DNA from 4 places in the Nonomuraea sp. NPDC048826 genome. Region 4 is predicted to be linked to each of the others. Evidence: riboswitches for the same ligand, from Rfam matches in the RefSeq annotation. Region 4 holds a riboswitch; each other region holds the start of a gene.
What was found. Region 4 has a riboswitch for cyclic di-AMP ahead of ACGFI7_RS21670 (coiled-coil domain-containing protein). Riboswitches for the same ligand answer to the same signal wherever they lie in the genome.
Positions count from the first base shown of each region.

Region 1 (7,436 bases), on a different contig from region 4:
GCGAGGGCTACCTGGTCGCGCTGGCCGATCTCGACACGAAGGACTGGCGCAGGCCGGGCGCCGACGGCATCGTCCGGGCCGCGCTCCCGTCGGGGGGACGCGGGGCGGTGGTGATGATGCACGACTCCGGCGGCGACCGTGCCCAGACGGTCGAGGCCGTCGACCGGCTGCTCGATCGGCTGGACCGGGCGGGCTACCGTGCCGAGACGCTGACGTCCGCGCTCGGCATGCCGTCGGCGCACCGCCCGGCCGGGCAGTCGGAGCGGATCGCCGGCGCCGCGCTCGGCCTGGCGCAGCGGGGGGCGAACGCGTTCACGGCCGCGCTGTGGTGGGTGCTGCTCGCCACCGGGGTGCTGACGCTGGCCAGGCTGCTGCTCCTGGTGGTGCTGGCCCGGGTGCACGCCCGCCGCTCCCGGGGCGTCGGCCGCGACGGGTGGCAGGACCGGCCGCCCGGGGTGAGTGTGATCGTGCCCGCGTACAACGAGGAGGCGGGCATCGCGGCGACCGTGCGCTCGCTCGTGTCGACCGCCTACCCCGGCCCGGTGGAGGTGCTGGTGGTGGACGACGGGTCCACCGACCGCACCGCCGAGGCCGCCGCCGCGCCCCGGCTGCCGGGCGTACGGGTGATCAGGCAGGCCAACGGCGGCAAGGCGGCCGCGCTGAACACCGGCATCCGGCACGCCCGCCACGAGATCCTCGTCATGGTCGACGGCGACACGGTGTTCGAGCCCGGCACGATCGGGCATCTGGTGCGCCGGCTCGCCGATCCCCGGGTGGGCGCGGTGAGCGGCAACACCAAGGTGGGCAACCGGCGCGGGCTCATCGGCCGCTGGCAGCACATCGAGTACGTGATCGGCTTCAACCTGGACCGGCGCGCGTTCGAGCTGCTCGACTGCATGCCGACGGTGCCGGGGGCGGTGGGCGCGTTCCGGCGGGCCGCGCTGGTCGCGCTCGGCGGGGTGAGCACCGACACGCTGGCCGAGGACACGGACCTGACGATGGCGCTGTGCCGGGCGGGCTGGCGGGTGGTGTACGAGGAGCGCGCGCTGGCGTGGACGGAGGCGCCCGCGAGCCTGGGTCAGCTCTGGCGGCAGCGTTACCGCTGGTGCTACGGCACGATGCAGGCGATGTGGAAGCACCGCCGCGCCGTGGTCGAGCCCGGCCCGTTCGGCCGTCGCTGCCTGGGTTATCTGGCGCTGTTCCAGGTGCTGCTGCCGCTGCTGGCGCCGGTGGTCGACCTGATGGCCGTCTACCACTCGGTGGTCGGCGACCCGCTGCCCGCGGTGGCGGTGTGGGCGGGGTTCGTGCTGGTGCAGGCGGCGGCCGGCTGGTACGCGCTGCGCCTGGACGGGGAGCGGGTGGCGGCGCTGTGGGTGCTGCCGCTGCAGCAGTTCGTGTACCGGCAGCTCATGTATCTGGTGGTGTTCCAGTCAGTGGCGACGGCTCTGCTGGGGGTGCGGCTGGGCTGGCACACGGTGCGCAGGCAGGGCATCTTCGCGGCCCGCTGACAGGCCGCGAACCCGGCGGGACCGGGCGTGATAGGGCATGGGCGGCAGATTTTACTCAGACCCGCGCATCCCCATGCCCACAGGGGATCCAGCGTGCCCAACCCCCACCAAGCCAGGCAAAATCCGATATGTCATACTTGCAATATTTTTATCCACATATATACCTTTTGGGCATTCGCGGTGACTGCCACATCGTCGCCGCTTCGATTGACCGGACCGTGCGTTCGTCCTGACGGATCCCCCTCCCGCCAGGGCGGCGCACGGCCGCCGAGTCCGCGACACGCGGAGCCGGGGACCCACTTCTCTGGGGTGAATCGGACGCCAAAGTCCGTAGGGGACTTCCAACCCCGAACCCGTCAGCTAACCCGGTAGGCGGCATGGAAGCAAGGAGTCATCCCGTATGCCCAAGCCTCGGCTTGCCGCAGCTCTGCGGTACCGTCCCAGCAACCGCCTCGCCTACGCCGCCGCCGCCGCGCTGCTGGCCGGCACCACCGCCGTCGCCAGCGTGACCGGCACCGCCATCGCGGCCACGTCCGGCCACGCCGGCTACGCCGCCTCCCCCGTCGACCCGAACCCGGCCGCCGCCCCGCAGGGGGCCGCGACGCTCACGTACGGCCAGGACGTCTCCAACTACCAGCCGAACCACGACTGGGCGACGAGCCCGGCGGAGTTCGGCATCATCAAGGCCACCGAGGGCACGAGCTTCCGCGACCGGGCCTTCGCCCGGCACTGGCAGGAGCTCGACAAGAAGGGCATCGTACGCGGCGCGTACCACTACGGGCACCCGCGCAACAACCCGATCGCCGAGGCCGAGCACTTCCTGTCGGCCGTCGACTCCCAGCCCGGCAAGCCCGGTGACCTGCTGGTGCTCGACCTGGAGACGACCGACGGCCGGTCCGTCGCCGAGGTGAACGCCTGGGCCAAGGCCTGGCTGTCGCACGTCGAGAAGAAGACGGGGGTCAAGCCGATGTTCTACAGCGGCTGGCACTTCGCCGACACCTACGGCGCGGGGCTGGCGGAGTACCCGCTCTGGGTGGCCCACTACAGCAAGCCCCAGGGCCAGGTCACCCCGCCGGCCGACTGGAAGTCCTGGACCATCCACCAGTACTCCGACTCGCCCATCGACCAGAACGTCTCCGCGCTGACGCCCGACCAGCTCCGCGCCCTGGGCCGCCCGGTCTGACCCCCGCGGGCCACCCGGCGGGGGTCAGGACCCGTGGAACCGGAGTCCCCGGTCCTCCAGCCGCCGGCGCAGGCCGTCCGGGTCGGTCACGGAGGTCTCCGGCAGCAGGTAGAACTCCTCCAGGATCGCCCGGGCGGCCTCGTCGTCGGGCACGGCCGCGTCCCAGACGACCTCGTCCCCCGTCGCGGTGACCTCGAAGGAGAAGAACGCGCAGCACGCCTTCTCCCGGGCGGCGAGGTCCCGTACCCATTCCTCCAGCCCGTCCTCGGCGCGCAGCCGGAACCGGATGCCCTCCCCGGTCCGCTCCCTGCCGGTGAGCGCCCGGCCGAACAGCCGCCCGTACTCGGCGAGCCGCTCCTCGGGGGTGTCGCGGGCGGTGGTCATGTCGCACACGATCAGTGGATCGTCCATGATGTGCTCTCCTTCCGTCTCTCCCGGAGCGTAAAGTCTGGACTTAGGTCCAGAGTCAAGGGAGAGCGGCGTGAAGATCGGCGAGGTGGCCCGCGCGGCCGGGGTCAGCGTGGACACGGTCCGCTTCTACGAGCGCCGCGGCGTGCTGCCCGAGGCCGGGCGCAGGCCGTCGGGCTACCGCGAGTTCGACGAGTCCGCGGTCGCCAGGATCCGCGCGGCCAAGGCCCTGCGGGAGCTGGGCTTCACGCTGGACGAGGTGGCCGGGGCCCTGCGCTCCCACGACGCGGGCGGCGCGACGTGCGCGAGCGAGCGGTGGCGGCTGGAGGCGGTGGTGGGCCGCCTCGACGCCAAGATCGCCGAGCTGGCCCGGGCCCGCGACCTCGCCGCCCGCAGCCTCACCGACTGCCGATCCGGCGACTGCCGCTTCCCCACCGGGCTGTCCCTGTAGTTCCCGGGCCGGCGTCGTCAGTGGTGGTACTCGTGGATCACGGCGTGACCGCCGCCGCGGCCGATGAGCCACTTGTTGACCGGCGTCGTCACCAGGAAGGCCACGAGGAACGCCACGGCCAGCGACCCCCAGAACAGTCCCGAGGTGAGTCCGGCCTCCATCGCGCCGGGGATGACCACGATGACGGCGTTGTCGACGATCTCCATCACGATGATCGACACGGTGTCGGCGGCGAGCGCCAGCTTGACGGCCCTGCCCCAGTTCACCCCGGCCCGGCGCAGCGGCAGCAGGGTCAGCAGGTAGCCGAAGAAGAACGCCAGCACGATGGCCAGCGCGATGGACGGCATGACGGCCCAGCCCAGCGCGGTGGCGATCACCAGGCCGAGCACCTCGCCGATGGCGCAGCCGGTGAGGCAGTGCAGCGTCGCCGAGACGGCCATCCCCCAGGTCGCCCCCTGGCGGGTCCCGTGGCCGCCTGGTTCCGAAGGGTGTGAGTGGTGCGCGGACACGTGCCCGCCCTACTGCTCGACCCGATCGGCCTCGTCCTTGGTCTTGTGGACGGCGCCGTCGGCGTGCTCGGGCGGACCGTACACCGTGTAGAGGACAAGCGGGTCCGGGCCGGTGGCGACGAAGTTGTGCAGGGCGCCCGCGGGAACGGCGACGAGGTCTCCCGGCTTCACCGGACGGGTCTCGCCGGCGACCCGGGCTTCTCCGGCGCCCGAGACGAACACGAGCAGCTGGTCGGTGTCCTCGTGCACCTCCTCGCCGATCTCCCCGCCCGGCGGGATCGTCATGGTGACGACCTGCGTCTTCGTTCCGGTCCACAGCACCCGGCGGAAGTCGTCGCTCTCCTCGGCCTCGGTCGCGATCGCGAAATGGTGCACGGTCGGCTCCTGTATCTCGCGGTTCAGGCTGCGTATGACTCTTGCCAGGACGAACGCTGACATAAACCTCAAAGTCGGCCCGGCGGCTCGCGCTACCCGCTCCGCGAGCCGCCGGGCCTTCCACGACGGGCCTCAGCCCCTGACGGTGACCGTCAGGTCACCGGTGACGGGCGCACCTCCCTGCGTGCGCACCGTCAGCGTGCCGGTGTACGTGCCGGGCCGGCTGAACGTCCTGGCCGAGGTCACGGTGAACGCGGCGTTGATCCGCATGCCGGGGATGCTTCCCTCCCTGGCGGTGGCCGGGGTCACCGGTTCCTCGGTGCCGTCGCTCCAGGTGACGACCGCCTCGAGGCCGGCGGCGGTGTGGCCGGGCGCGGTGAGGGTCCACGACGCGCCGGTAGGCATGCCGGCCCGGGCGTTCACCGAAGTGCCGAGGATCTCCAGCCGCCAGGGCACGTCGGCGGTCGGGAAGAAGTTCGTGCCCTGCACGGTCAGCCTGCCGCCGATCGCCGACAGGCGGTTCTTGAAGTCGGCGTAGTCCCGCTGGTCCTGAGGCGTCCATCCGACCTCGGCGGTGGCGATCAGCCGCGGGTAGGCGTAGTACTGCGCCTGCTCGACGCGGCGGATGAACTCGCCCCACACCGCCGCCTCCACGCCGAGCACGCTGCTCTCCTGGATGCCGGGGATGTACGTGCCGGGGTTCCAGTTGTAGTGACGGTCCAGGCCGCACGGCCCGCCGCACGCCCACGTGCCGCCGTCGGGCTGGCGCGAGTCCTGCTTCTGCGGCGCGTACGCGTGCGGGGCCGGGGAGAGGACGACGTCGGCGCCGCGGCCGTTCACGGCGGCGGCCACGGCGTTGCGGTCACCGTTCCAGAACTGCACCACCGCGTTGTCCCGCGGCAGCGCGGTGCCGGCGTACTCGTTCCAGCCGACGACGGTCTTGCCCAGGGCGCGCACGTCCTCGGTGAAGGCGTCGACCATCTTGACGTAGTCCTGGTGGCTGGTCACGAACGCCTCGTCGCCGCCGATGTGCAGGTAGGGGCCCGGGGTCATGGCGGCGATCTCGGTCAGCACGTGCCGGGCGAACTCGTACGTGGTCGTGCTGTGCGCGTCCAGCGAGGAGTAGCCGACCGAGCCGGTGCCATTGTGCGGGACGGTGGTCTCGCCCGGCTTGAGCTGCGGCCGCGCGCCCGGGGTGTTGAGCTGCGGGATGGAGTGCAGCGCCGAGTTGACGTGGCCGGGCAGGTCGATCTCGGGGATGACGGTCATCCCGTTCTCGCCCGCGTACCGGACGATCTCGGCGTAGTCGGCCTTGGTGTAGAAGCCGGTGATGCCGGGCTCGGTGCCCCGCTCGGTCATCGCGGTGCCGCCGCCGACCGCGGTGAGCAGGCCGTAGTCGATGCCGGACGGGTTGGCCGCCGGGTCGTCCACGGCGATGCGCCAGCCCTGGTCGTCGGTGAGGTGCAGGTGCAGCCGGTTGATCTTGAACTGGGCGGCGGCGTCGATGTAGGCCTTGACCTCGTCCACCGGGTAGAAGCTGCGGGCGACGTCGAGCATCATGCCGCGGTGCGCGAAGCGCGGGTAGTCGGTGATCTCCACGGCGGGCACCGTCCACCTGGCGTCGACGACCTCGCGCGCCTCGACCCACTGCGGGAAGAGCTGGCGGAGCGTCCGGACGCCGTTCAGCGCGCCGTTCGGGGTGGCGGCGCGGACGCGCACCTCTGCGGCGGTGACCGACAGCGTGTAGCCCTCGGCCTCGTGGCCTTCGGGTCCCTTGCCCGTACCGACCTCGATGACGATCGGCGCCGGGCCGCTGCCCTGGGCCGCGACCGTCAGCCGGTGGCCGGTGGCCTGGCGCAGCAGGCGGGCCAGCTGCTCCGCGGGCGCCTGGGCGCCGTCGCCGGTGGCCAGGATGCGGGTGTTGCGGTGCAGGGTGAACGGGGCGCCGCCGGTCTCGGTGAGCGACACCGGCTTGGGCACCAGGCCGAGCGTGGGCTCGGGGGCGGCGGGCGGCCCGTCCCAGATCTCGAACTCCGAGATCGAGTAGCCGTAGGCCGCCCAGCGCTGGCGTCCCTGCATCCGTACGTACGAGACCGGCCCGGCGGAGCGGACGTCGATCACGTCGGTGCGGGGGCAGGTGTCGCGCTGGAGGGACGCGACGTCCGTCCAGGCCTGACCATCGGCCGAGGTCTGCAGGACGAAGTCGCGGGCGCAGGCGTTCGGCCAGGTGAGGGTCACGTGGTCGACCTTCGCCGGGGCGGCGAGCTGGACCTGGACCCAGTTGTCGTCCTGGTACTTCGACGACCAGCGGGTGGCGGTGTCGCCGTCGTTGACGTGCGCGGCCACGAAATCGGCGCGGTCCAGCTCGACGCTGGAGGCGGTGGCGGTGCCGGCGAGCGCGAGGTTGACGGGCCCGGCGGCGGCCTGGGCCGGCGCGGGGGCGGTGAGTGCGGGGCTGAGGAGCGCGGCGGTCACTAAGGCCACGAGGGAGCGGCGCATGGGACTCCTTATGGAGGCGCGGTGGTCATCGCACAGTGTGTTCATCCTGTTGAATAACGTCAAGACAACGGATAAAATTAACGCCAACTTGCAGGTCATCCCTCTTGCGGTTGCCGATGACCGCCCTTTAACGTAAACCCCCAGGAAAAAATGAGCGATCGGAGTACGGGTGACCAGTCCACGCAACGTCCTGTTCCTGATGACGGACCAGCATCGGGTGGACACGCTCGGCTGCTACGGCAACCCGGAGGTCCGCACGCCCGCGCTGGACGGCCTGGCGGCGGAGGGCACGCGCTTCGACCGGTTCTACACGCCGACCGCCATCTGCACCCCGGCCCGGGCCTCGCTCTTCACCGGCCTGCACCCGTTCCGGCACGGCCTGCTCGTCAACCCCGAGCGCAACGGCGGCGGACGTGACGAGGTCGCCGCCGGTCAGCCGGTCATGGCCGAGCCGCTGCTGGCCGCCGGCTACAACATGGGCCACGTCGGCAAGTGGCACATCG
Region 1 is NZ_JBICUQ010000007.1:263,138-270,573, forward strand. Features, by position in the region: gene ACGFI7_RS26100 (bifunctional polysaccharide deacetylase/glycosyltransferase family 2 protein) at 1-1,508, shown strand, start outside; cyclic di-AMP (ydaO/yuaA leader) riboswitch at 1,764-1,898, shown strand; gene ACGFI7_RS26105 (glycoside hydrolase family 25 protein) at 1,909-2,691, shown strand; gene ACGFI7_RS26110 (hypothetical protein) at 2,716-3,102, opposite strand; gene ACGFI7_RS26115 (MerR family transcriptional regulator) at 3,173-3,550, shown strand; gene ACGFI7_RS26120 (DUF4396 domain-containing protein) at 3,568-3,990, opposite strand; gene ACGFI7_RS26125 (cupin domain-containing protein) at 4,069-4,434, opposite strand; gene ACGFI7_RS26130 (family 20 glycosylhydrolase) at 4,567-6,933, opposite strand; gene ACGFI7_RS26135 (sulfatase-like hydrolase/transferase) at 7,103-7,436, shown strand, end outside.
Region 1: another riboswitch for cyclic di-AMP. It lies ahead of ACGFI7_RS26105 (glycoside hydrolase family 25 protein); the one in region 4 lies ahead of ACGFI7_RS21670 (coiled-coil domain-containing protein).

Region 2 (7,436 bases), 600 kb from region 4:
CGTGGTCCAGGGCCAGCCGCAGCGACGACTCGTACGCGAGCAGACAGGCGGCCGCCCCGCACAGGTCCTCGTCGTTGACCCGGCTGAACACCTGCACCGCGATGATCCCCGCGCCGGGCGCCACGCCGCCGGTGCCGGCGGCGATGCCGGCCACGTGGGTGCCGTGGTCGCACAGGTTGGTCCCGTCGAGCAGGCACTTGGCGGTGGTGGCGTCGGCCGCGCCGGCTCCGACCTGGCTGGTCTGGCCGTTGGGGCAGAGCGACTCGACGCCGGTGTCCACGGCCGAGAAGCAGGCCTCGGCCACCACCCGATTGCCCAGGAACGGGTGGTCCAGGTCGACGCCGGTGTCCAGGATCGCGATGTTCTGCCCGGCCCCGGTGTGGCCGGCGGCGTGCGCCTGGTCGGCCCCGATCTGCTTGATGCTGGAGGCCAGGGCGGGCGGGTAGGCCCGGTCGCGGTGGATGGAGGTCACCCGCGGGTCCTCGGCGAGCGCGGCCAGTTCCTCGGCCGTGCCCTCGACCACCATGAACGGCTGCGACTGCGGCTGTAACAGCACCTGCACGTCGTCGGCCGCGGCCTTGCCCGCGACCGGGGCGTGCTCGGCGGGGTCGGTCAGCTCGACGATGGCGCGCACGGTGCCGCCGTCGACGGCTAACCCTTCCTCGACCTTCTCTTCGGGGCTCGCGGTGGCGCTGGGGGACGGTGTCGGCGTGGGATCGTCGGCGAACGCGGGCGCCGCGGGAAGCAGCGCCAGCATGACCGCGGCGGCGATCAGGGGGCGAAGTCGCACCGGCTTCCTCCGAAGAGACATGATCTCGGAGTTTAAGGCGATATGTCAGAACGGCACAGGCCCTGCCGCCCCTTTCTCACCAGACTTTCAGCCGTCTGTCAGGAAGCCGGAGAGGTCAGCCAGACCGCCCCCAGCGGCGGCACCCGCAGCGTCGTGGAGTACGGCAGGCCGTGCCACGCCTGCTCGACCGCCTCCACCGAGCCCAGATTGCCCACGCCGCTGCCCCAGTACTCGTAGGCGTCGGTGTTGACCGCTTCCGTCCACTGACCCGCGTACGGGAGACCGAGCCGGTAGTTCTCGTGCGCCGCGCCGCTGAAGTTGACCACGCACGCCACCGCGGACCCGTCCTTGGCGTAGCGGACGAACGAGAACGTGTTGCCCGGCGCGTCGTCGGCGTCGATCCACCGGAAGCCCTCGGGCCGCGTGTCCTGCTCCCAGAGCGCCGGGGTCTGCTTGTAGAACCGGTTGAGGTCGCGTACGAGCTTCTGCACGCCTTGATGGCCGTCGAACTCCAGCACCCACCAGTCGAGCCCGCGCTCCTCCGACCACTCCGAGCCCTGGCCGAACTCGCCGCCCATGAACAGCAGCTGCTTGCCCGGATGCGCCCACATGAACGCCAGCAGCGCGCGCAGCTGGGCGAAGCGCTGCCACTCGTCGCCGGGCATCTTGCCCATGAGCGAGCCCTTGCCGTGCACCACCTCGTCATGGGAGAGCGGCAGGACGTAGTTCTCCGAGTACGCGTAGATGAGCGAGAACGTCATCTGGTGATGGTGGTACTGCCGGAAGATCGGCTCGTGCCGGAGGTACTCCAGCGTGTCGTGCATCCAGCCCATGTTCCACTTGAAGCCGAAGCCGAGCCCGCCCAGGTGCACCGGCCGCGACACCCCCGGCCAGGCGGTCGACTCCTCGGCCACGGTCATGATGCCGGGCGCCTCGCGATAGCAGACGGAGTTCATCTCCTTGAGGAACTCGACCGCGTCGAGGTTCTCCCGGCCGCCGTAGACGTTGGGCGTCCACTCGCCCTCGCGCCGCGAGTAGTCCAGGTAGAGCATCGAGGCCACCGCGTCCACCCGCAGGCCGTCGATGTGGAACTCCTTGAGCCAGTAGACGGCGTTGGCGACCAGGAAGTTGCGCACCTCGCGGCGGCCGAAGTCGAACACGTAGGTGCCCCAGTCGGGGTGCTCGCCCCTCGCCGGGTCGGCGTGCTCGTAGAGCGGGGTGCCGTCGAAGCGGGCCAGCGCCCAGTCGTCCATCGGGAAGTGCGCGGGCACCCAGTCGAGCAGCACCCCGATGCCCTTCTGGTGCATCCGGTCCACGAACACGCGGAACTCGTCGGGGCTGCCGAACCGGGCGGTCGGCGCGTAGTAGGAGGTCACCTGGTAGCCCCACGACCCGCCGAACGGGTGCTCGGCCACCGGCAGCAGCTCCACGTGGGTGAAGCCCAGGTCGGCGACGTACTCGGAGAGCTGGTCGGCCAGCTCCAGGTAGGACAGGCCGGGCCGCCACGAGCCCAGGTGCACCTCGTAGATGCTCACCGGGGCGTTGCGCGGCTGCCTGTCCTGCCGCTGGGCCATCCACTCCTCGTCCTGCCAGACGTGGTCGGACCGCTCGACGACCGAGGCGGTCTGCGGCGGCAGCTCGGTCCTGCGCGCCATCGGGTCGGCCTTGTCGCGCCACACGCCGTCGGCGCCCAGCACCTGGTACTTGTAGCGTTCGCCGGCGTCGATGCCGGGGACGAACAGCTCCCACACGCCCGAGCGCCCCAGCGAGCGCATCGGGTGGGCGGTGCCGTCCCAGTGGTTGAAGTCGCCGATCACGCGGATGCCGCGGGCGTTGGGCGCCCAGACGGCGAACGCCGTGCCCCGCACGTCCTGGTGCTCCATCACGCGGGCGCCGAGGACCTCCCAGAGCCGCTCGTGCCGCCCCTCGCCGATCAGGTGCAGGTCCACCTCGCCCAGCGTGGGCCAGTGCCGGTACGGGTCGCGCGCCTCGTGCGCGTCACCGCCGGGGTAGCGCACGCTCACGGTGTACGCGGGAACCTTGTCCAAACCGGCGACCGTGGTCTCGAACACGCCGTGGGCCACGTGCTTCAGATCGTGCGCGGTGCCGTCCTCCAGCACCACGCGGACCTGTTCGGCGAGCGGGCGCAGCACACGGAAGGTCACCCCGCCCGCGCCCGGGTGGGCACCCAGCACGGAATGCGGATCGTGATGCGCCCCGCCCGCGAGGCGGTCGAGCTCTGTCCTCATCGGCATACTCCCCACACTGCCCTATGGCGACCGTCCATCTCTGGCACTGCCCGCATTCACCACGCCAATCACCGAATGTGCGGAATCTTGGGTTTATCGGGAGGAGAAGCCGTGGGTGCCCACCCCGTCCGGGCTGCGTCCCAAGGTAAAAAATCGGTCCGGGATCCCCTATGGGATCGGGGATCGCGTCGTGCGGGCCGGTAGGGCACTTGCCTTGCCCCTTGCTCGCCGATTACCTTCGAGTACATCGATGGCACGCGCTTGACCAGCGCTTTCAGGTAAAGCCCTCGCGCGTTGCCGATGTATTGCCGAGACCGCGCCCTCCGTGCAGGAGCACGGCGCGGCCGCCGAATCCGCCGTCGGGCGGAACCGGGGACCCACCTTTCCATCTGGGGTGAATCGGTCGTATTCGACCGTAGGGCACTTCCACGCCCGAACCCGACAGCTAACCCGGTAGGCGGCATGGAAGCAAGGAGCAATCCGAGAGCATGGCCGCACAGCATCTGATCGACCGCATCCCCACGACCGCCTCCCGTCTGGCCGTCGGCGCCACGCTGGCGCTGGGCCTGGCGTTCACCGGAGCCGCCGCGACCGCCGCCTCCGCCACCACCACCCCGGCCGAGCCGCAGGCCGCCGCCCAGCAGCAGCGGACCCAGGCCAAGCCCGTCAGCGCGCAGACCCTCCTGCGGGTGGCCGAGTCCCAGATCGGCGTGTCCGAGGACGCGACCGGTGGCGGCACCAAGTTCCACCAGTGGTACATGTCCTCCCCGCGCGCGGCCGAGACCCTGGCCCGTGACGGCGGCGGCACGCCCGCGATGTACGCCAACGCCCCCTGGTGCGCGATGTTCGTGTCCTGGGTCGGCGAGCAGGTCGGCGCCCGCTCCACGGTGGGCTGGGACGCCTACACCGTGACCTACGCCCAGTGGTTCGCGAACAACGGCCGCTGGGGCGGCGAGGCCAAGCCCGGCAGCGTCGTCTTCTTCGACTGGGGCGGCAGCAAGAGCATCAGCTCGATCGACCACGTCGGCCTGGTCAAGAAGGACAACGGCGACGGCACGATCACCACGATCGAGGGCAACACCGGCAACGGCAAGGTCGAGGAGCGGGTCCGGCCCAAGGGCCACGTGACCGGCTACGGCTACCCCGAGTACAACGCCGCCTGAGCCGACCACACCTCACTCCGCCGATCCGGTCAGGACTTCCTGGCCGGATCGTCGTGTGTCGCGGGACGATCACGGATGGGCCCCGGATCGGCCACCGGGGGCGCCCTGGCACGGGGAGCTGCGAGACTGGCGGGCTGTTCACCCCCCAGCCTCTGAGAGGTCATCGTGTATCCCTTACCGTTACGCCCGGCCCGCGGGGTCGCCTTCCTGGCCGTCGGCGGGCTCGTCCTCGACTCCGTCGTCGGGCTCGGCGCCATCGTGATCGACCTGCAGCGGGCCGCGTTCATCGACCAGGTGGTCGCCGACCCCATGTCCGCCACACTGGAGGAGGCCGAGGCGAGCGACGCGCTCTACGCCCTGTCCGGGATGGTGGAGATCGGCGTCTACGTCCTCACGGCCGTGGCCTTCCTGATCTGGATGTTCCGGGTACGGGCGAACGCCGAGATCATCGCGCCCGACGAGCAGCGGCATGCCCGGCCCTGGGCGATCTTCGCGTGGTTCGTGCCGATCATCAGTCTCTGGTTCCCCAAGCAGATCGTCGACGACATCTGGAGCGCCAGCCACGGGAACCCGAACGACCCCTGGCCGCGTTCGAGGCTGGTCACGCTCTGGTGGACGCTCTGGCTGATCGGCAACTGGGTGACGTGGGCGGCCGCACGGCTGCTCTTCAACGCCCAGGAGCTGGAGTCCATGGCGTCGGCGGCCAGGTTCGACGCGGTGAGCTGCGTCCTGATGCTGATGGCGGCGGTGCCGGCTGCCCTGGTGGTGCTGCGCATCAGCAACGCGCAGGAGGCCCGCCGGGCGGCGCCGCTGTCGCCCGTGCCCCCGTCCCCGGCGCCGCCGTACGGGAGCCCGGCCGCCTAGCGGAAGGCGGCCAGCGGGATCGACACCCACGCGGGGCGGTTGCGGGCCTCGTACCCGACCTCGTAGACCGCCTTCGACAGCTCGAACGCGCGCAGCAGCGCCGCGTCGGCCGGCGTGATCACGCCGCCGCCCTCGGCGTAGCCCTCCAGGAACGCGGCCCTGTTGCGCTTGGTCCACTCCTCGGCCTTGGCCTCCAGCCGGCTCGCCTCGGCGTGGCCGGCCAGCAGGTGCCTGGCCGCGTAGTCGAACGAGCGCAGCATGCCCGCCACGTCCCGCAGCGGCGAGGAGAGCGCGCGGCGCTCGGCCAGCGGCCGGCCTGGCTCGCCCTCGAAGTCGAGCACCACCCAGTCGGTGGTGGTCCGCATGACCTGGCCCAGGTGGTAGTCGCCGTGCACCCGCTGGACGTGCACCTCGGAGGTCAGCTCCTCGGCCCGGTGGTAGGCCCGCTCCACGACGGGCGCGTGCTCGCGCAGCTCGGACACCTCGCTCACGGCCTGGCCGAGCTGCCGCCGGAAGTCCTCGATCATCCGCTTGACCTCGGGGGCGTCCAGCACGCCGGTGTCGAACGCCTCGCGCAGCTCGTGGTGGACGCGGGCGGTGGCCGCGCCGAGCCGGCTCGCCTCGGCGGCGAAGTCGCCGCCGGCCTCCCCGGCGGACAGCTCCGGCATCGAGTTGTACAGGTCGCGCACGCTGGTCAGCGCCAGGTCCCAGCCGTCGGTGGCGTTCGACAGGTACTCCTGCATGATCGCCAGCGTGGTCGGCGTGCCGTCGAGGTCGGTCTCGATCCACCCGTACGGCTGCGCGATGTGCGGAGCCTGCCTGGCCGCCAGCGCGGTGGTGATCTCCAGCTCCGGGTTGACGCCGGGGACGAGCCGGCGGAAGAGCTTGCAGATGTACTCCTCGCCGAAGACCAGCGAGGTGTTGGACTGCTCGGCCCCGAGCACGATGCTGCGCTGCGAGGTGTCGATCTCGACGCCCGGCAGGTGGCTGAACCGCACGCCCGCCCGGCCGCCGTCGCCCGCCATCGACTCCAGGATCCAGTGGGTCAGCTCGTGGTCGTGGACGGCGTCGTAGGCCGCCCATTCCGCGCCTTCCGCCGCGTACGGGCCGATGAAGGCGTGCGTGAGGGTGTCGGGCAGCTCCCTGCGCAGGCCGAGCAGGAGCTGGTAGCGCTCGGGTGAGCCCTCCTGCCGGACCGCCACGACCAGGTGGCGCAGGCTCGGGTCGCCCTCCTGGATGACGACGTCGGACTCGATCGACAGCGCGTCGATCGGGCGCCCCTTGCCGCCGAACCAGCGTTGGCGGGCGATCCATGCGGCAAGGAGCTCGTCCAGCACGTCCTATTCCTCCTGGGTGCGGACCGGTGGCAAGGTGAACCAGTAGAACCCATGCCCAGGAAGCGTCAAAAGATACGGAAGTTCCCCAATTGGGGGAAATGGCACGCCGCCCATCGTCTCCACGGGCGAGACGCCGACGAACCTGCGCAGGTCGAGCTCCACCGGCTGAGGGAAGCGAGACAGGTTGTTCACGCAGAGCATCCGGTCGTCGCCCAGCTCGCGCACGAACGCCAGCACGCTCGGGTTGGAGGAGTTGAGCTCGGTGAACTCGCCGAGCCCGAAGACCGGGTGACGCTTGCGGATCTCGATCATCCGGCGGGTCCAGTGGAGCAGCGACCCGGCGTTCTTCTGCTGGGCCTCGACGTTGAGCCCCTGGTAGCCGTAGATCGGGTCCATGATGACCGGCAGGTAGAGGCGGCCGGGGTCGCAGTCGGAGAAGCCCGCGTTGCGGTCGGGGTCCCACTGCATCGGGGTGCGGACGCCGTCGCGGTCGCCGAGCCAGATGTTGTCGCCCATGCCGATCTCGTCGCCGTAGTAGAGCACCGGTGAGCCGGGGAGCGAGAGCAGCAGGGCGGTGAACAGCTCGATCTGGTTGCGGTCGTTCTCCAGCAGGGGAGCCAGCCGGCGACGGATGCCGACGTTCGCCCGCATACGAGGGTCTTTGGCGTATTCGGTGTACATGTAATCGCGTTCTTCGTCCGTCACCATTTCGAGGGTCAACTCATCATGGTTGCGGAGAAAAATCCCCCACTGGCAGTTCTCCGGAATTTTCGGCGTTTGGGCCAAAATTTCGGAAATAGGGTAACGAGACTCCCTGCGGACCGCCATGAAAATGCGCGGCATGAGCGGGAAATGGAAGGCCATGTGGCATTCGTCGCCGCCGCCCACCGGATCGCCGAAATACTCGACCACGTCCGACGGCCACTGGTTGGCCTCGGCCAGCAGCACCCGGTCCGGGTAGAGCCGGTCGACCTCGGCCCGCACCCGCTTGAGGTACTCGTGCGTCCTGGGGAGGTTCTCGCAGTTGGTGCCC
Region 2 is NZ_JBICUQ010000005.1:121,061-128,496, forward strand. Features, by position in the region: gene ACGFI7_RS18930 (S8 family serine peptidase) at 1-790, opposite strand, end outside; gene glgB (1,4-alpha-glucan branching protein GlgB) at 889-3,039, opposite strand; cyclic di-AMP (ydaO/yuaA leader) riboswitch at 3,375-3,514, shown strand; gene ACGFI7_RS18940 (CHAP domain-containing protein) at 3,528-4,202, shown strand; gene ACGFI7_RS18945 (DUF4328 domain-containing protein) at 4,368-5,066, shown strand; gene ACGFI7_RS18950 (phosphotransferase) at 5,063-6,403, opposite strand; gene treS (maltose alpha-D-glucosyltransferase) at 6,407-7,436, opposite strand, start outside.
Region 2: another riboswitch for cyclic di-AMP. It lies ahead of ACGFI7_RS18940 (CHAP domain-containing protein); the one in region 4 lies ahead of ACGFI7_RS21670 (coiled-coil domain-containing protein).

Region 3 (7,436 bases), on a different contig from region 4:
GAACTCGTAGTAGGCGGCCGGCTGCCCGTTGCCGGGACGCTCGAAGTACGGCTCGACGCCCAGCAGTTCGGCGTACCAGTTCTTCGCCGCCTCCAGGTCGTCGGCCCAGATGTTGATGGTGGCGGGTCCTCGCAGCATGTGCCGCTCCTTTCGTCTGATCACCACCTTAGGACCCGTTGAGGAACATGCGGTTCCTCAACGGATCCGACCGGGGCTCTCGTCAGAAGGCGTACGGCCCGAACCGTCCCCAGGCCACGAAGGCGGCCAGCAGGAGCAGCACCACGTTGACGGCGATCGCCGGATACTCCTTGCGCCGGCCGTGCGTGACCGCGGCGCCGACCATGACGGCGACCAGGCCCGCGGCCGCCAGCGGCGTCAGGACCGGGGCGACGCCGAACGTGGCCGGGAGGATCAGCCCGAGCGCCGCCAGCACCTCCAGGGCGCCGATGCCCTTGACCGCGCCCGCCGGGAAGTCCTCCGTCCAGGCCAGGCCGACGGCCGCGAGCGCCTCCTTGGGCTGGATCAGCTTCATCAGGCCGGCCACGCCGAAGGCGGCGGCCAGCAGGCCCGCGACGATCCACAATGCCAAGTCCATGAGGGGTCCTGTTCCAGCGTGAGACGAAGGTCAGACAGGACTGTAGAGGGTGCCGGGCCTGGCCGGTCCGCCACCCTGTCCGGCTACCGCTGGGCCGCGGTGCTGCCGGCCCAGTCGAGCAGGGCCTCGGCGGTCTGGAAGCGGCGGCTGGAGCTGGTCTCGCCGAGCAGGACGCCGACCAGGCGGCTGCCGCCCCGCTCGGCGGCGAAGGCGAGCGTGTAGCCGGCGGCGCGGGTGAAGCCGGTCTTGACGCCGAGCGCGCCGGGGCTGCCGAGCAGGCGGTTGGTGTTGCTCCAGGAGTACGCGCCGTGCTCGGAGGTGGCCGGGAGGGTGTGGTAGCGGGTCGAGGTGACCTTGGCCAGCGTGGGGTTCTCCAGCAGCGCCTGGGCGAGGCGGGCCTGGTCACGGGCGGTGGAGTGACCGCCGCCGCCGTAGGGCATGCCGTCGGCGTTGACGTACGCCGTGTCGTTCATGCCGAGCCGGCGGGCGGTGGCGTTCATCTCGGTCACGAACGCGTCGACGCCCGGCCCGTACGCGCGGGCGAGCGCGTGCGCGGCGTCGGCGCCGGAGGGCAGCATGAGCCCGTACAGCAGGTCCTCGACGGTGAGCGTGTCGCCGGCGCGCAGGTAGGCGACGGCCGCGCCGCCGCCGGCGGCGTAGCGGACGTCGGCGGCGCTGACCTCCACCTTGTCGGTGGGCGCGGCCCGCTGGAGCACGACGTACGCGGTCATCATCTTGGTGAGGCTGGCCACCGGCCTGCGCTGGTCGGCCTCCTTGCTGAAGCGGACCTCGCCGGTGCCGGCGTCGACGAGGTAGGCGGCCTGGGCCAGGACCGCAGGGGTGTCGGCCGCGCGGGTGCCGACGGCGGCCGCGCTCACGGCCGGGGCGGCCTGGGCGGCGGTGGTGCCTGCGGTGGTGCCGGCGGTGGCGACCCCGGCGGCGACGGCGAGGCCGAGCAGCGGGCCGCTCAGCCGGTGGGTGACGTGCATGAGGGGATTGCTCCTCGCTTCCATGCCGCCTACCGGGTTAGCTGACGGGTTCGGGCGTGGAAGTGCCCTACGGCGCGTGCTGCGCCGATTCACCCCAAGGGATGGGTCCCCGGCTCCGCGAACGGACTCGGCGGCCGTGCGCTCCCCGGGGGAGGGCAACGCACGGTCTGGGCAAATGATGCCTCAAGGTAATGCAATCCGACAAAAGCTACAAATGGGATTTCGAGCCTCAAACCGCCTTGTGCAGGGCGAGCAGCCCGCCGACCACCGGGATGCACGCCAGCATCCGGGCGCCCGGCGCCGCCGCGCAGATGACCAGGACATAGGCCGCGCCGTGCAGCGGACCGACGAGCGAGGTGATCGTCTCGGCGTGCACGGTGACGAGGTTGACGAGCAGGACCGCCAGGGTGAGAGCCTCGGCGACGGCCCCGATCCGCAGGAGGGTCACCGGCGTCACGCTCCCGGCCGGACGACCATCAGGACCACCACGACCGCCCAGACCACGTTGTAGAGCCCGGCCAGCATGGACAGCGCGCGCAGGCGGCTCCCGTCGTCCGGGTCACGCAGCGCGTCACGCTGGCGCGGGTGGATCTGGGTGGCGAGCAGGACGGCCGCGACGCCGGTGAGCACCATCGAGAGCGTGATCCAGAGCTCCCCCATCCGGCCCTGCAGCAGGGCCATGACGATCCCGGCGGCGGGCACCAGCAGCCCGAGAAGGCTGTAGCCGCGGGTGACGCGGTGCAGGGCGGCGGCCACGGCCGGGTTGCGCTCGTCCCCGCCGGACGGTCCGGTCACCGGGGCGTACCGGGGAAACAGGCTCGCCGCCACGGCCGAGCCCCCGACGAACACGATGGCCGCCAGGACGTGCACGGACAGCAGGACGTGATCCCTCACATTCATCCTCCAACCTTCAGGGTGACTGAAGCCTAGCGCAAGCTTCAGATGCCCTGAAGGTCGGGCTCCTTCACAAGTCCTCTTGACGGGTGTTGTGTTGGCGTTAACACTTGGCACACATCCCTCCACAAGGTCACGGAAGGAGCGAAACCGCAGCAAAATGTTAGCGCTAACACTGCATCTCGCATGAGAGGCCCACGCCTTCGATGAACACTCCCCCCTCTCCGCGCCGCCGTCTCCGCAGGGCCGCGGCGCCGGCCGTCGCCGTCCTGCTCGCCCTGGGCTGGCTGGTCGCGATCCCGCCCGCCGCGTCGGCCGCCGCCTACGACGCGTACGTCATGGGCTACTTCACCGAGTCGCCCACCCAGCAGGGCGCCGACTACGGCCTGCACCTGGCGGTCAGCCCTGACGGCCTGAACTGGACCCCGCTCAACCAGAACAACCCCGTGGTCACCCCCACGGCCGGCACCGGCGGCCTGCGCGACCCGTACATCCTGCGCAAGCAGGACGGCACCTTCGTGGTGCTGGCCACCGACCTCAAGGGCACCGACTTCTCCCAGAACAACCAGTACATCCACGTGTGGGACTCGCGTGACCTGACCTCGTTCACCGACTACCGCCGGCTCAGGATGCACACCATGGCCACCCACACCTGGGCGCCGGAGGCGTTCTGGGACCAGGCCCGCGGCCAGTACGGCATCGTCTACTCGGCCCGCGACGGCGGCCGCGACGTGTTCATGGTCAACTACACCGGCGACTTCCGGACCGTCAGCGCGCCCCAGGTGTTCTTCGACCCCGGGCCGAACGTGCTCGACGCCACCGTCCTCGTCGACGGCGGGACCGCGTACCTCTACTACAAGAACATGGACGACGGGAACCTGTACGGGGCACGCTCCGCCACGCTGACCCCGCGCAGCTTCACCACCTACACCGGCCCGCTGCGCCAGGGGGGCGGCATCGAGGCGCCGATCCTGGTCAAGTCCAACACGAGCGGCACCGCCTACCTGTGGGGCGACTCCTACTCCCCGGTCAACGGCGAGTTCTACGCCTGGTCGACGGCGAGTCTCGGGTCGGGATCGTGGAGCGTGCTGAACCAGCGCGCCTACACCCAGCCGCTGAACTCCAAACACGCCACCATCGCGCCCATCACCGCCGCGGAGCAGGCCGCGCTGCTCGGCCGCTGGGGAGCGCCGGCCTGGAACCGGCTCAAGTCGTACAACTTCCCCGACCGGTACGTGCGCCACCAGAACTACGTGGCCCGGATCGACCCGTACCCATTCGACCCGTACCCCGACCAGCAGTGGCGGATCGTCCCCGGGCTGGCCGACGCGGCGGGGGTGTCCTTCCGCTCGGTGAGCGACCCCGGCCGCTACCTGCGCCACAGCGGCTACGCCGTGCGCCTCGACCCGGACGACGGGACGGCGCAGTTCAGGGCCGACGCGACGTTCCACCGGGTGCCGGGACTGGCCGACGGCTCCTGGGCGTCGTTCCGGTCCGCCAACTTCCCCGACCGCTACCTGCGGCACAGCGGCTACCTGCTGCGCATCGACCCGGACGACGGCTCGGCCGGGTTCCGCCAGGACGCCACCTTCCGCGTCGGCTCCTGACTCATCCCCCGAGGAGTGCTCGTGTCAACAGCTTCCCTGCCGCGCGCCGCGCGGCGGATCCTCCTGCTCGCCGTCGCCGTCGCCGTCGTCGTCGCGATCGCCGTGTCGGCCGTCGTCACCACCGGCCCCGCCGCGGCGGCGCCCGGCCCGTCCTTCACCAACCCCGTCGTCCCGGCGCCCAACAGCGCCGACCCGACGCTGGTGCAGTACAACGGGTTCTACTACTACGTCGCCACGACGTGGAACTCCGACGTCGTCATGCGCCGCTCGGCGACCATCGCCGGGCTGCGCAGCGCGCCCGAGCAGGTCGTGGTACGGACCGGCGGCACCACCATGTGGGCGCCGCACCTGGAGATGGTCGGCAACCGGTGGTACCTGTACTACTCCGTGGAGCAGGGCAGCCTGCCCCGCCGCACGCACGTCGCCGAGAGCGCCGGCTCCGACCCGATGGGCCCCTACACGATCCGCGGCGTCGTCAACCTGATGCCGAACAACGGCTGGGCGATCGACGCCAGCCTGCTCAAGCTCAACGGCAACCTGTTCATGACGTTCTCGGCGTTCGCGTCCGACGGCCTGCAGTCGCTGTTCATCGCGCCGATGGCGAACCCCTGGACGGCGAGCGCGTACGGCACCCGGATCTCGGCCCCGACCCTGGACTGGGAGCGTCAGAACGGCGCCGTCAACGAGGGCTCGTTCGCCCTGCAGCGCGGCGGCCGGACCTTCCTGACCTACTCGGCCAGCCACTGCAACGGCCCGAACTACAAGCTCGGCATGCTGGAGTACCGCGGCGGCGACCCGCTGTCGGCCGCCTCCTGGAGCAAGTCCGCCGGTCCGATCTTCCAGCGCAACGACGCGAACGGCGTCTACGGCCCCGGGCACCACTCGTTCTTCACCTCCCCCGACGGAACCGAGACCTGGATCGCCTACCACGCCAACTCCTCGTCGAGCCAGGGCTGCGGCACCACCCGCACCACCCGGGTGCAGAAGATCTCCTGGAACGCCGACGGCACCCCCAACCTGGGTGTCCCGGTCTCGACCTCGACCGTGATCCCCGGTCCTTCGGGTGAGCCGGCCCTCACCACGGTCCGGATCCGCAACCGGCACAGCGGCCTGTGCCTGGACGACTACAACTGGGTCACCACCCCCGGCGCGGAGGTGCGCCAGTGGACCTGCAACGGGCTCGCCGCGCAGGACTGGGTGATCACCCCGGCCGCCGACGGCTGGTCCACCGTCACGAACCGGCACAGCGGCCTGTGCCTCGACGACAAGGACTGGGGCACCGCGGCCGGCGCCCCGGTCCAGCAGTGGACCTGCAACGGCCTGGCCGTCCAGCAGTGGCGGATCACGTCCGCGGGCGGCGGCTACTCCACCCTCACCAACCGGCACAGCGGGCTCTGCCTGGACGACTACGAGTGGGTCACCACCCCCGGCGCCGAGGTGCGCCAGTGGACCTGCAGCGGCAACAACGCCCAGCAGTGGACCGTCTCCTGACGGGCCCGGCCCGGCGCGGGGGCTGCCCTCGCGCCGGGCGGGCGAGGCCGCCGTCCGGTTCCACTAGATTGGGGCCCAGCCCACGGAAGGCGAGGTGGAGAGTGCCGATCGGACGAACGGCCACGGGCGGGCGGCTCTACGGCCGGATGCTGGCGCTCGCGGGCCTGGTCCTCGTCGCGGACCAGCTCACCAAGCTGTGGGCGGTCTCGGTGCTCTCCGACGGCGAGCGCATCACGGTGATCCCCCAGGTGATCCAGTTCCGGCTGCTGTTCAACCCCGGCGCCGCGTTCTCGATCGGGGTGGGCGCGACGTGGGTGTTCACCCTGATCGCGGCCGGGGCCGTGGCCGGCATCCTCTACACCGGGCGGCGGCTGCGCTCGCGGGCGTGGGCCGTCGTGCTGGGCGCGCTGCTCGGCGGCGCCTTCTCCCACCTGCTCGACCGCCTGTTCCGGCCGCCCGGCTTCGCCCGGGGCCACGTCGTCGACTTCATCGACTACGGCGGCCTGTTCGTCGGCAACGTGGCCGACATCGCGCTCACCGTCAGCTGCGTCGTGCTGGTGCTGCTCACCCTGCGCGGCATCCCGCTCGACGGCGCGGGAGCCGCCGAGCGGCCGAGGACGTAGCACGCCGGTATGCTCGGCATCACATCCATGTGAAGGTCGAGTGATCATATGCGGATCGGCGAGCTGTCGGAGCGCACCGGCACACCCCCGCGCCTGTTGCGCTACTACGAGGAGCAGGGCCTGATCGCCCCGTCCCGGGCCGCGAACGGCTACCGCGACTACGACGAGAGCCAGGTCGACCGGGTGATGCAGATCCGCGGCCTGCTGGAGGCGGGCCTGCCGACCCGCATCATCAAGCAGATCCTCCCCTGCCTCGACCACCCCGGGCAGATCCACCTGCCGGACGCCCCGCCGGAGATGATCGCCACGCTGGAGCGCCAGCGCGACCGGATGACCGCCCGCATCGACTGCCTGGCCCGCAACCGCGACGCCATCGCCGCCTACCTGGACGCCGTCCGCCCTCCGGCGGACGGCGGCACAGACGGCGACACGGACGGCGACACGGACGGCGACGCGGAGGGCGGCACGGACGGCGATACGGGGGCCGCCCCGTCGTCCGTGGACAAGGACACATACGTCTGCCCCCCGTGAGCGCTCATCAGGCGTCGCGGGACCGCAGCAGCAACCCCCCGGCCAGCAGGGCGGCCGCCGCCCAGGCGGCGAGGACGCCGAGCCCCGCCCAGGGCTGGATCGGCAGGCCGCTCACGCCGACCGTGGCCTGCACGGCGAGGCCGGCGTTCATCGGCGCCAGGCTCCACAGGAACCGGTGCCAGCCCGGGTCCGACACCATGACCGCCAGCAGCGGCAGCAGGTAGAGCAGCCCGAGCACGACCGCGATCGACGCCGCCGGATCGCGGACCGCCACCGCGACCCCCACGCTGAGCAGCCCGACCAGCACGAGGTAGAGCACCGAACCGGCGGCCGCGCGCAGCGTCGCCCCGTCCTCGGGCGACAGCGCCGGATAGCCGCTCCCCGGCAGGATCAGCCGCGCGGCCAGGGCCGACGCGAGCACCGCGACGGTCGCCGCGGCCGCGGTCAGGACGGTCACGACGACCGCCTTGGCCGCCAGCACCCGCCCCCGACGCGGGACGGCCGCCAGCGTGACGCCGATCATGCCCGTGCTGTACTCGCCCCCGACGGCCAGCACCGCCAGCAGGGCGACGCAGGCCTGGCTCGCCTGGACACCGCTGAAGGCCAGCTTGACGGAGTCCTGCCCGCATCGCCCGTAGGGGCAGGTCAGCGTGGTGGTCAGGATGGCGCCGACGCCGACGGTCACCACGACGGCGAGCAGCAGCAG
Region 3 is NZ_JBICUQ010000008.1:440,831-448,266, reverse strand. Features, by position in the region: gene ACGFI7_RS29760 (VOC family protein) at 1-138, opposite strand, end outside; gene ACGFI7_RS29755 (DoxX family protein) at 221-595, opposite strand; gene ACGFI7_RS29750 (D-alanyl-D-alanine carboxypeptidase family protein) at 679-1,584, opposite strand; cyclic di-AMP (ydaO/yuaA leader) riboswitch at 1,596-1,727, opposite strand; gene ACGFI7_RS29745 (DUF3817 domain-containing protein) at 1,814-2,032, opposite strand; gene ACGFI7_RS29740 (hypothetical protein) at 2,038-2,484, opposite strand; gene ACGFI7_RS29735 (glycoside hydrolase family 43 protein) at 2,685-4,085, shown strand; gene ACGFI7_RS29730 (family 43 glycosylhydrolase) at 4,107-5,576, shown strand; gene ACGFI7_RS29725 (signal peptidase II) at 5,678-6,199, shown strand; gene ACGFI7_RS29720 (MerR family transcriptional regulator) at 6,248-6,730, shown strand; gene ACGFI7_RS29715 (ABC transporter permease) at 6,738-7,436, opposite strand, start outside.
Region 3: another riboswitch for cyclic di-AMP. It lies ahead of ACGFI7_RS29750 (D-alanyl-D-alanine carboxypeptidase family protein); the one in region 4 lies ahead of ACGFI7_RS21670 (coiled-coil domain-containing protein).

Region 4 (7,436 bases):
CCACCGAGACGGGCGCCGGTCAGTGGGGCAGTTCGCTGGCCTTCGCCTGCGCCCAGTTCGGCCTCGAGTGCGAGATCTGGATGGTGCGCGCCTCGTACGACCAGAAACCGTACCGTTCGGCGCTGATGCGGGTGTACGGGGCGAGCGTGCACGCGAGCCCGTCATCCGTGACGCAGTCCGGCAGCAAGGTGCTGGCCGAGCACCCCGACTCCCCCGGCAGCCTGGGCATCGCGATCAGCGAGGCGGTCGAGGCGGCCGCGTCGGCCGACGACACCAGGTACGCGCTCGGATCTGTGCTCAACCACGTGCTCATGCACCAGACGGTGATCGGTGAGGAGGCGCTGGGGCAGCTGGAGGAGATGCCGGACGTCATCGTCGGCTGCACCGGCGGCGGCTCGAACTTCGCCGGCCTGGTCTTCCCCTTCCTGCGCGAGAAGCTGGCCGGGAAGATCGACCCGGTCATCCGGGCCGTGGAGCCGGCGGCGTGCCCGTCGTTCACACGCGGCCGTTACGCGTACGACTTCGGCGACACGGCGGGGCTCACCCCGCTGATGAAGATGCACACGCTGGGCCACGACTTCGTGCCGGACCCGATCCACGCGGGCGGGCTGCGCTATCACGGCATGTCGCCGCTGCTGTCGCACATGTACGAGCTGGGCATGTTCGAGGCGGTCACCCGGTCGCAGAAGGAGTGCTTCGAGGCGGGGGTGCGCTTCGCCAGGACCGAGGGCATCCTGCCCGCTCCGGAGCCGACGCACGCGCTGGCCGAGACCATCGCCGAGGCGCTGCGCTGCAAGGAGACCGGGGAGGAGAAGGTGATCCTGACCGCGCTGTGCGGGCACGGCCACTTCGACCTGGCCGCGTACGAACGCTACCTGTCGGGTGAGATGGAGGACTTCACGCTGCCGCAGGAGCGCATCGACGAGGCGCTGAGCGGTCTGCCGGTGTGACGAGGACCCGCCGCCCGCGTCGCGGGCGGCGGGCCGGGTCCGTCAGCGCGCGGTGGGGCGCTTGCCGTGGTTGGCCTTCTTCTTCTTGCGTGCCCTGCCCTTACGAGCGCGCCTGGCCATACGCTCTCCTCTCGACGACTCTCGATGTACGGGTACGGGGTCCGACCCAACGTCCCGCGTCAGGCGCCTCCCGGCAAGGCCTCAGGTCAACCTCACAATCCCCAACATATTCGTGTCATAATTTGGTGGAATCTGTTGGAAGGAGCGGGGGCGTGCTCGCACAGCAACGCCAGCAGGCGATCCTCGAACGCGTGCGCAGCAAGGGCGGGGTCCGCGTGGCCGATCTCGTACGCGAGCTCGGCGTCTCCGACATGACCATCCGCCGCGATCTCGAGGTGCTCGCCGATCGCGGACTGCTGGAGAAGGTGCACGGCGGCGCCACCGCCATCGGCCCCGGCTCGACCGAGGAGCCGGGCTTCACCGCCAAGTCGGCCCGCCAGCAGCAGGAGAAGGAGGCCATCGCCCGTCGCGCGGCGCAGCTCGTGCGCCCCGGCACCGCGGTCGCCCTGTCCGCCGGCACCACCACGTGGTCACTGGCCCACCACCTCATCGGCGTGCCCGAGCTCACCGTGATCACCAATTCGGTGCCGGTCGCCGACGTCTTCCACCGCAATCCCCGCGCCGACCGCACGGTCGTGCTGACCGGCGGCGTGCGCACCCCCTCCGACGCCCTCGTGGGCCCCGTCGCCGTCGCCGCGATCCGCCGCCTGCACGTCGACACGCTCTTCCTCGGCGTGCACGGCATGAGCGTGCGCGCCGGGTTCACCACGCCCAACCTGCTGGAGTCCGAGACCGACCGGGAGCTCATCGGCGCCGCGCACCGGCTCGTGGTGCCCGCCGACCACACCAAGTGGAACACGGTCGGCATCAGCACCATCGCCGAGCTGTCGGAGGCCGACGTGGTCATCAGCGACGCGGGGCTGCCGGAAGAGGCGCGCAGGGAGCTGGCCGACAGGGCCGGAGAGTTGATCATCGCGGAGGGGGCGGCGTGAAGCGCACCATCACCCATCTGGCCGACGGCCGGGAGCTCATCTACTTCGACCGGAGCGACGGCGCCGACCGCGGCGCCGTCGACCGGCGGCCGCTCGATCCGCGGCCGGTGGCGTCGGAGCTGCGCTACGACCCGCTGACCGAGGAGTGGATCGCGATGGCGGGCCACCGGCAGACCCGGACGTTCCTGCCGCCGGCCGACGAGTGCCCGCTGTGCCCGTCGTCGGACACACGGGCGTCGGAGATCCCGGCGTACGACTACGACGTGGTCGTGTTCGAGAACCGCTTCCCCTCCTTCTCCGGAAATCTCGGGACTTATGCGGATGTCGGTGGGTTGAGCGAGGTCCGGCCGGGGGTGGGACGATGTGAGGTGGTGTGTTTCACCTCACAGCACGACTCCTCGTTCTCCCGGCTCTCCGACGACCAGGTGGAGCTGGTCATGGAGGCCTGGGCCGACCGTACGGCCGAACTGTCCGCGGTGGAGGGCGTCGAGCAGGTCTTCTGCTTCGAGAACCGGGGCGAGGAGATCGGCATCACGCTGTTCCACCCCCACGGGCAGATCTACGCGTACCCGTACGTGACGCCCCGCACCAAGCTGCAACTCGGCGCGGCCCGGCGGTACGCGGAGCGGCGGCCGGGGCGCAACCTTTACGCCGACGTGCTGGAGGCGGAGCGGAAGGCGGAGATCCGGGTGGTGGCGGCCAACGAGCTGTGGACGGCGTTCGTGCCGGCCGCCGCGCGCTGGCCGTTCGAGGTGCACGTCTACCCGCATCGCCAGGTGCCGGACCTGGCCGCGCTGTCGGAGGCCGAGCGGGCCGCGTTCGCGCCGCTCTACACCTCGGTGCTGCGGGCCCTGGACGGGCTGTTCGGGGTGCCGATGCCGTACATCTCGGCCTGGCACCAGGCGCCGGTCCGGCAGGACCGTGAGCTGGCCTACCTCCACCTGGAGCTGTTCAGCATCAGGCGGGCCCCGGGCAAGCTGAAGTATCTGGCAGGATCGGAGTCGGCCATGGGCGCGTTCGTCAACGACGTGCTCCCCGAGGAAGCCGCCAGCATGCTTCGATCACAGGTAGATCACTAAAGGATTTCTGTTTGGGTCGCATTACCCGTGATCTACCACTAATATGCCTTCGAGCACGGCCGTAACCGTGCGTCACGCCTAATCCCGGGCGAGTGCCCGGGAGCCGGGGACCCAACCGCACTTGGGGTGAATCCACTTCGGTGGTAGGGAACTGCTCCCGTGCCCGAACCCGTCAGCTAACCCGGCAGGCAGAGGGAGAGGACCCAGTACGTGGCGGCAGCGTCCCCCGCGCACCATGCCATCGGTTTCATCACCGCCGCGGCGGTGGCTTTCATCCCCGTCCTGACCGCGCCCGCGGCAGCGGACCCCAAGCCCAGCGAGCAGCAGCTCCGCAAGGAGCTGAAGCAGCTCAACGCGAAGGTCGACAAGCTGATCGAGCGCTACAACCTCAAGCGCGTCGAGCTGGCCGAGGCCCGCAAGGCGGCGCAGGCCGCCGAGGAGCGGCTGGCCACGGCCGAGAAGGCGCTCGACACCGCCGAGCAGCGGGTCGCCGACCTGGCCAGGCTGCAGTACCAGAACGGCGGCGGCATGCGGCTGCCCAGCCTGATGACGCTGCCCGACGGCCGCGGCGCTGCCCTGCTGGAGCAGCTCACGGCCGAGCAGCAGGCGATGGTCGCCAAGGTGGCGGCGGCCCGCGACGAGAAGAAGAAGGCGGTCGACGAGGCGGCCAAGCTGGCCAAGGAGATCGAGGCCGACGCCGCCGAGGTGACCGACCAGCGCGAAGACGCCGAGGACGTCATCAAGGACATCCAGGGCAAGCTGGAGGACCTGGTGCCGTTCGCCACCGGCCGCCGTTCCGACGGCAGCTGGGCGCCGCAGCTCCCGTCCGGCTCCGACAACATCACGCCGCGCACCCGGCTGATGAAGACGGAGCTGGCGAAGAACTTCGCCCTGCCGTTCAGCGTGGGCTGCTTCCGCGCCGGCTCCAGCGGAGAGCATCCACTGGGCCGGGCCTGCGACTTCATGATGAGCACCGGCGGTTCGATGCCGACGGCGGGCAACGCGGCACTCGGCGACCGCATCGCCGAGTGGGCCCTCAGCAACCGCGCCAAACTGGGCGTGAAGTACGTGATCTGGAAGCAGCGCATCAACCACGGCTCGGGCTGGAGCGGCATGTCCAACCGCGGCAGCATCACCGAGAACCACTTCGACCACGTCCACATCTCGATGCACTGAAAGCAGCCGGTGAGCTTCTCGGGATCGGCGACCGAGAGGCCAGTACCGCGCGGCACGTCGAGACCACGGCTGCCCCTGTCCCGGCGGCTCCGTCGACGCCATCGGCGCACTGCGTGCCTTGGGCCGCGCGGACGCGCCACCCCGTTCGTGCCGCGCCATGGGTTGCTGAAACAGGAGATAGTGCCTCTGAGTGATCAGAACTGAGAGGCAGACGACGTGGCTGAGGTGGCCGAGAGCCTGCTGGCTGTCTACGAGAGCCAGTTACGCGGCATCGTTCCGCGGGACACGCCGTGGGGAGCCGTGGTCGAGCGGGACGGGTCGCTGGTCCGCACGCACTACGGCACCCACGGAACCGTCGACCACGCCGGTCCGGTCGGCGACGACCTGGCGGAGTCGATCCGTCGGCAGCAGGCCCTCTTCGCCGCGCGCCACGAGCCGGTCGAGTGGAAGGTCTACGCCCACGACTCCCCGTTGCTCGGCGCGTCGCTGCGGGCCGCGGGGTTCGTCCCGGGGCCGATGCGCGCCGTCCTCGCGGCCGGCATCGCGGACGTCCCGTCGGCCGAAGCCCTCCGGCCGGGCATGCGCGTACGATACGAAAGCTACGGAGAACTCGAGCGACTGCTCCGCAAGGCCGCGGCCGCGCCCGAGCAGCGGCGGCCGCTCTCGGAGATGGTGGCCGACGGGATGGCCCGCAGGACGGGATCGGAGATGAAGATCCTGGTGCTGGAGCACGAGGGGCGGATCCTGGACGCGCTCTGGATCGAGCACGTGGGCGACACCGACTTCGCGGCCGTCGGAGGCATCACCGGCCCCCGGCCCGAACTGCTCCAAGCCGCGGCCGCCTGGGCCGAAGGGCGTGATCTACGCGGGTTCCGGCCCCGTACGCCGCGCTATCTCGTCGCCGAAGCACCCGACTCGCTGGTGCCCGCTTACCTCACCACGGGCTTCCATGAGATCACCCGGGTGAGCACCTACCGCTGGGCGCCCGCGGGCGAGCCGGCCAGGGAGCGGGCCACCATGCAGCTCCTGTCCGAACCCGAGCATGACGAGATCTGGAAGCGGTTCGAGACCCGGTTCGAGGTGACCTACGAGACCGCCGATCGCGGCATCGTCGAGCCTCCTGCCTCCGCAACCTGGTATCTCGGCGCCATCGAACGTTCGGACGATCCGGTGCTGGCCGAGGTGGAAGGGATCATCGCGCGCGGTGTACGTGCGGTCGCTCGACCTGGGGACCGGCTTTACCGTCTCAAGTGGTTCATCAGCGGCTCCCGCACGGATCCACTCCGTGCCGGTGGGCCCGGGCAGCCATACTGGGTGGGTTACGCCTACCTGGTCGACGAACACGTCGTCCAGGTCACCGAGGACCTCAGGATGGGCACGTTCGGCAACTGGAGCGAAGCCTCCCTGTGCGTCTTCGGCGAGGAGCTCCTGGCGTACGTGGACGAAGACCTGACCGCGCTTCTCGGCATCGTCCTCCGACGCGGCGGGCGCCCGGTCGGCAACGTCTGGAGCTTCGGTCCCTGACACCGTCAGCCCAGGACGAAGGGGACGGGCAGGTCGCGCAGCGTCGCTCGCTGGGTGGCTGTCGGCGTTCGCCGGCCGGTGCCGATCAGCAGGGTCTCCTCGTCGGTGAACGACGTGGGGAACGACGTGGGGAACGGGGTGCCGGCGATCGTCTCCAGCATCTGGCGGGACCGGGCCAGGGCCTCCTCGGGGGGTCCCGGGACGGAGGGGAGGTGGGCGACGAGGTCGAGGTGGTGGAGTGTCCACTCCAGGACGTACGCGGCGAGGTAGTCGCCCGTGCTGAGGACCTCGTCCCGGGTGGTGACCAGGGCGTGCGGGTCGGCCAGTTCGGCGGCGCGTCCGGCGGCGGAGCCCACGTCGTCGAGGTGGAAGCGGAGCAGCCGGGGATCGCCGTACGCGGCGGCGAGCCGGACCGTCAGGGCGTCGAGCGGATCCTCGCCGGTCGGCGGCGTTGAGGAGACCTCCCAGTAGGTGATCGCGTCGCGGGTGGGCGGGCCGTTCGCGGGGGTCACCAGGGTGATCAGGACGTCCTGGGCGTCGATGATCAGGTGGCACACCAGGTCGCGTACGAGCCAGCCGGCGCAGCCGGAGGGCCGGGTGAAGGCGTCGTCCGGCAGGTCGGCGACGGCCGTGCGCAAGGCTGTCCACGAGCGTCCGAAAAGGTCCATCAACGCACGCTAGCGCGGCCGGAGACCTCGTGGGGCGGCTCAGGCCACGCGGGTGGGGATGCGCGCAGCGGCTCGGCGGAGGCGGGCAGGGACGCTGCCAGGCGGCTCAGGGCAGTTGAGTGAGGAGGGACTTGGGGGCGATCTGCCGGTAGGCGTCGGTGACGAGTTCGGCGATCTCGTCCCAGTCGACGCCCTCGACGTCGAGGTGGACGCCGAGCCAGCCGCGGTGTCCGACGTACGGGGGGCGGAAGAAGCGGATCGGGTCGTGCGCCACCAGTTCCTCCTGGGCGCCGGGCGGGGCCGCGCACCAGAAGGCGAGCCGGTCGTCGTGGTGGTGGTCGGCGTACATGACGAACGTCTTCTTGCCGCGGACGAACCAGGTGGGCTCGCCGTGGCTCAGCCGTTCGGTCACCTCGGGCAGGGACAGGCAGATGGCGCGCAGCCGTTCCAGCGGGTCCATGCCCACGATTATGCGCCCCGGGCGGGCGGGGTCAGCCGGTGAGACGGAGCGGGTTGATCAGGTCGGCGTAGACCAGCAGCCCGGCCATGACGATCATGACGATGGCCAGGGCGTAGGTCAGGGGCAGCACCTTGGCGATGTCGACGTAGGACGGCTCGGGACGGCGCATGATCCGCGCCCAGGCGCGCTTGAGGCCCTCCCAGAGCCCGCCGGCGATGTGGCCGCCGTCGAGCGGCAGCAGCGGGATCAGGTTGAACATGCCGATCGCGAGGTTGAACCCGGCCAGCAGGTTGACGAAGACGAACAGCTTCTGCACGCCGGTCAGGTCGGAGGCGAGGATCTCGCCGCCCATGCGGCCCGCGCCGACGACGCCCACCGGGCCCTCGGGGTCGCGCTCGGCCCCGGAGAACGCGGCGTCCCAGACGCCGACCATCTTCTGCGGCAGGTTGACCAGGGACATCGCGACGCGGCCGGTCAGGTCGGCCATGTACGGGAAGACCGCGCCGAAGCTCTGCTGCTGCATGACC
Region 4 is NZ_JBICUQ010000005.1:717,889-725,324, reverse strand. Features, by position in the region: gene ACGFI7_RS21690 (TrpB-like pyridoxal phosphate-dependent enzyme) at 1-950, shown strand, start outside; gene ACGFI7_RS21685 (50S ribosomal protein bL37) at 993-1,070, opposite strand; gene ACGFI7_RS21680 (DeoR/GlpR family DNA-binding transcription regulator) at 1,223-2,002, shown strand; gene galT (galactose-1-phosphate uridylyltransferase) at 1,999-3,081, shown strand; cyclic di-AMP (ydaO/yuaA leader) riboswitch at 3,147-3,286, shown strand; gene ACGFI7_RS21670 (coiled-coil domain-containing protein) at 3,292-4,257, shown strand; gene ACGFI7_RS21665 (DUF2716 domain-containing protein) at 4,474-5,781, shown strand; gene ACGFI7_RS21660 (maleylpyruvate isomerase N-terminal domain-containing protein) at 5,787-6,449, opposite strand; gene ACGFI7_RS21655 (MmcQ/YjbR family DNA-binding protein) at 6,556-6,909, opposite strand; gene ACGFI7_RS21650 (M50 family metallopeptidase) at 6,941-7,436, opposite strand, start outside.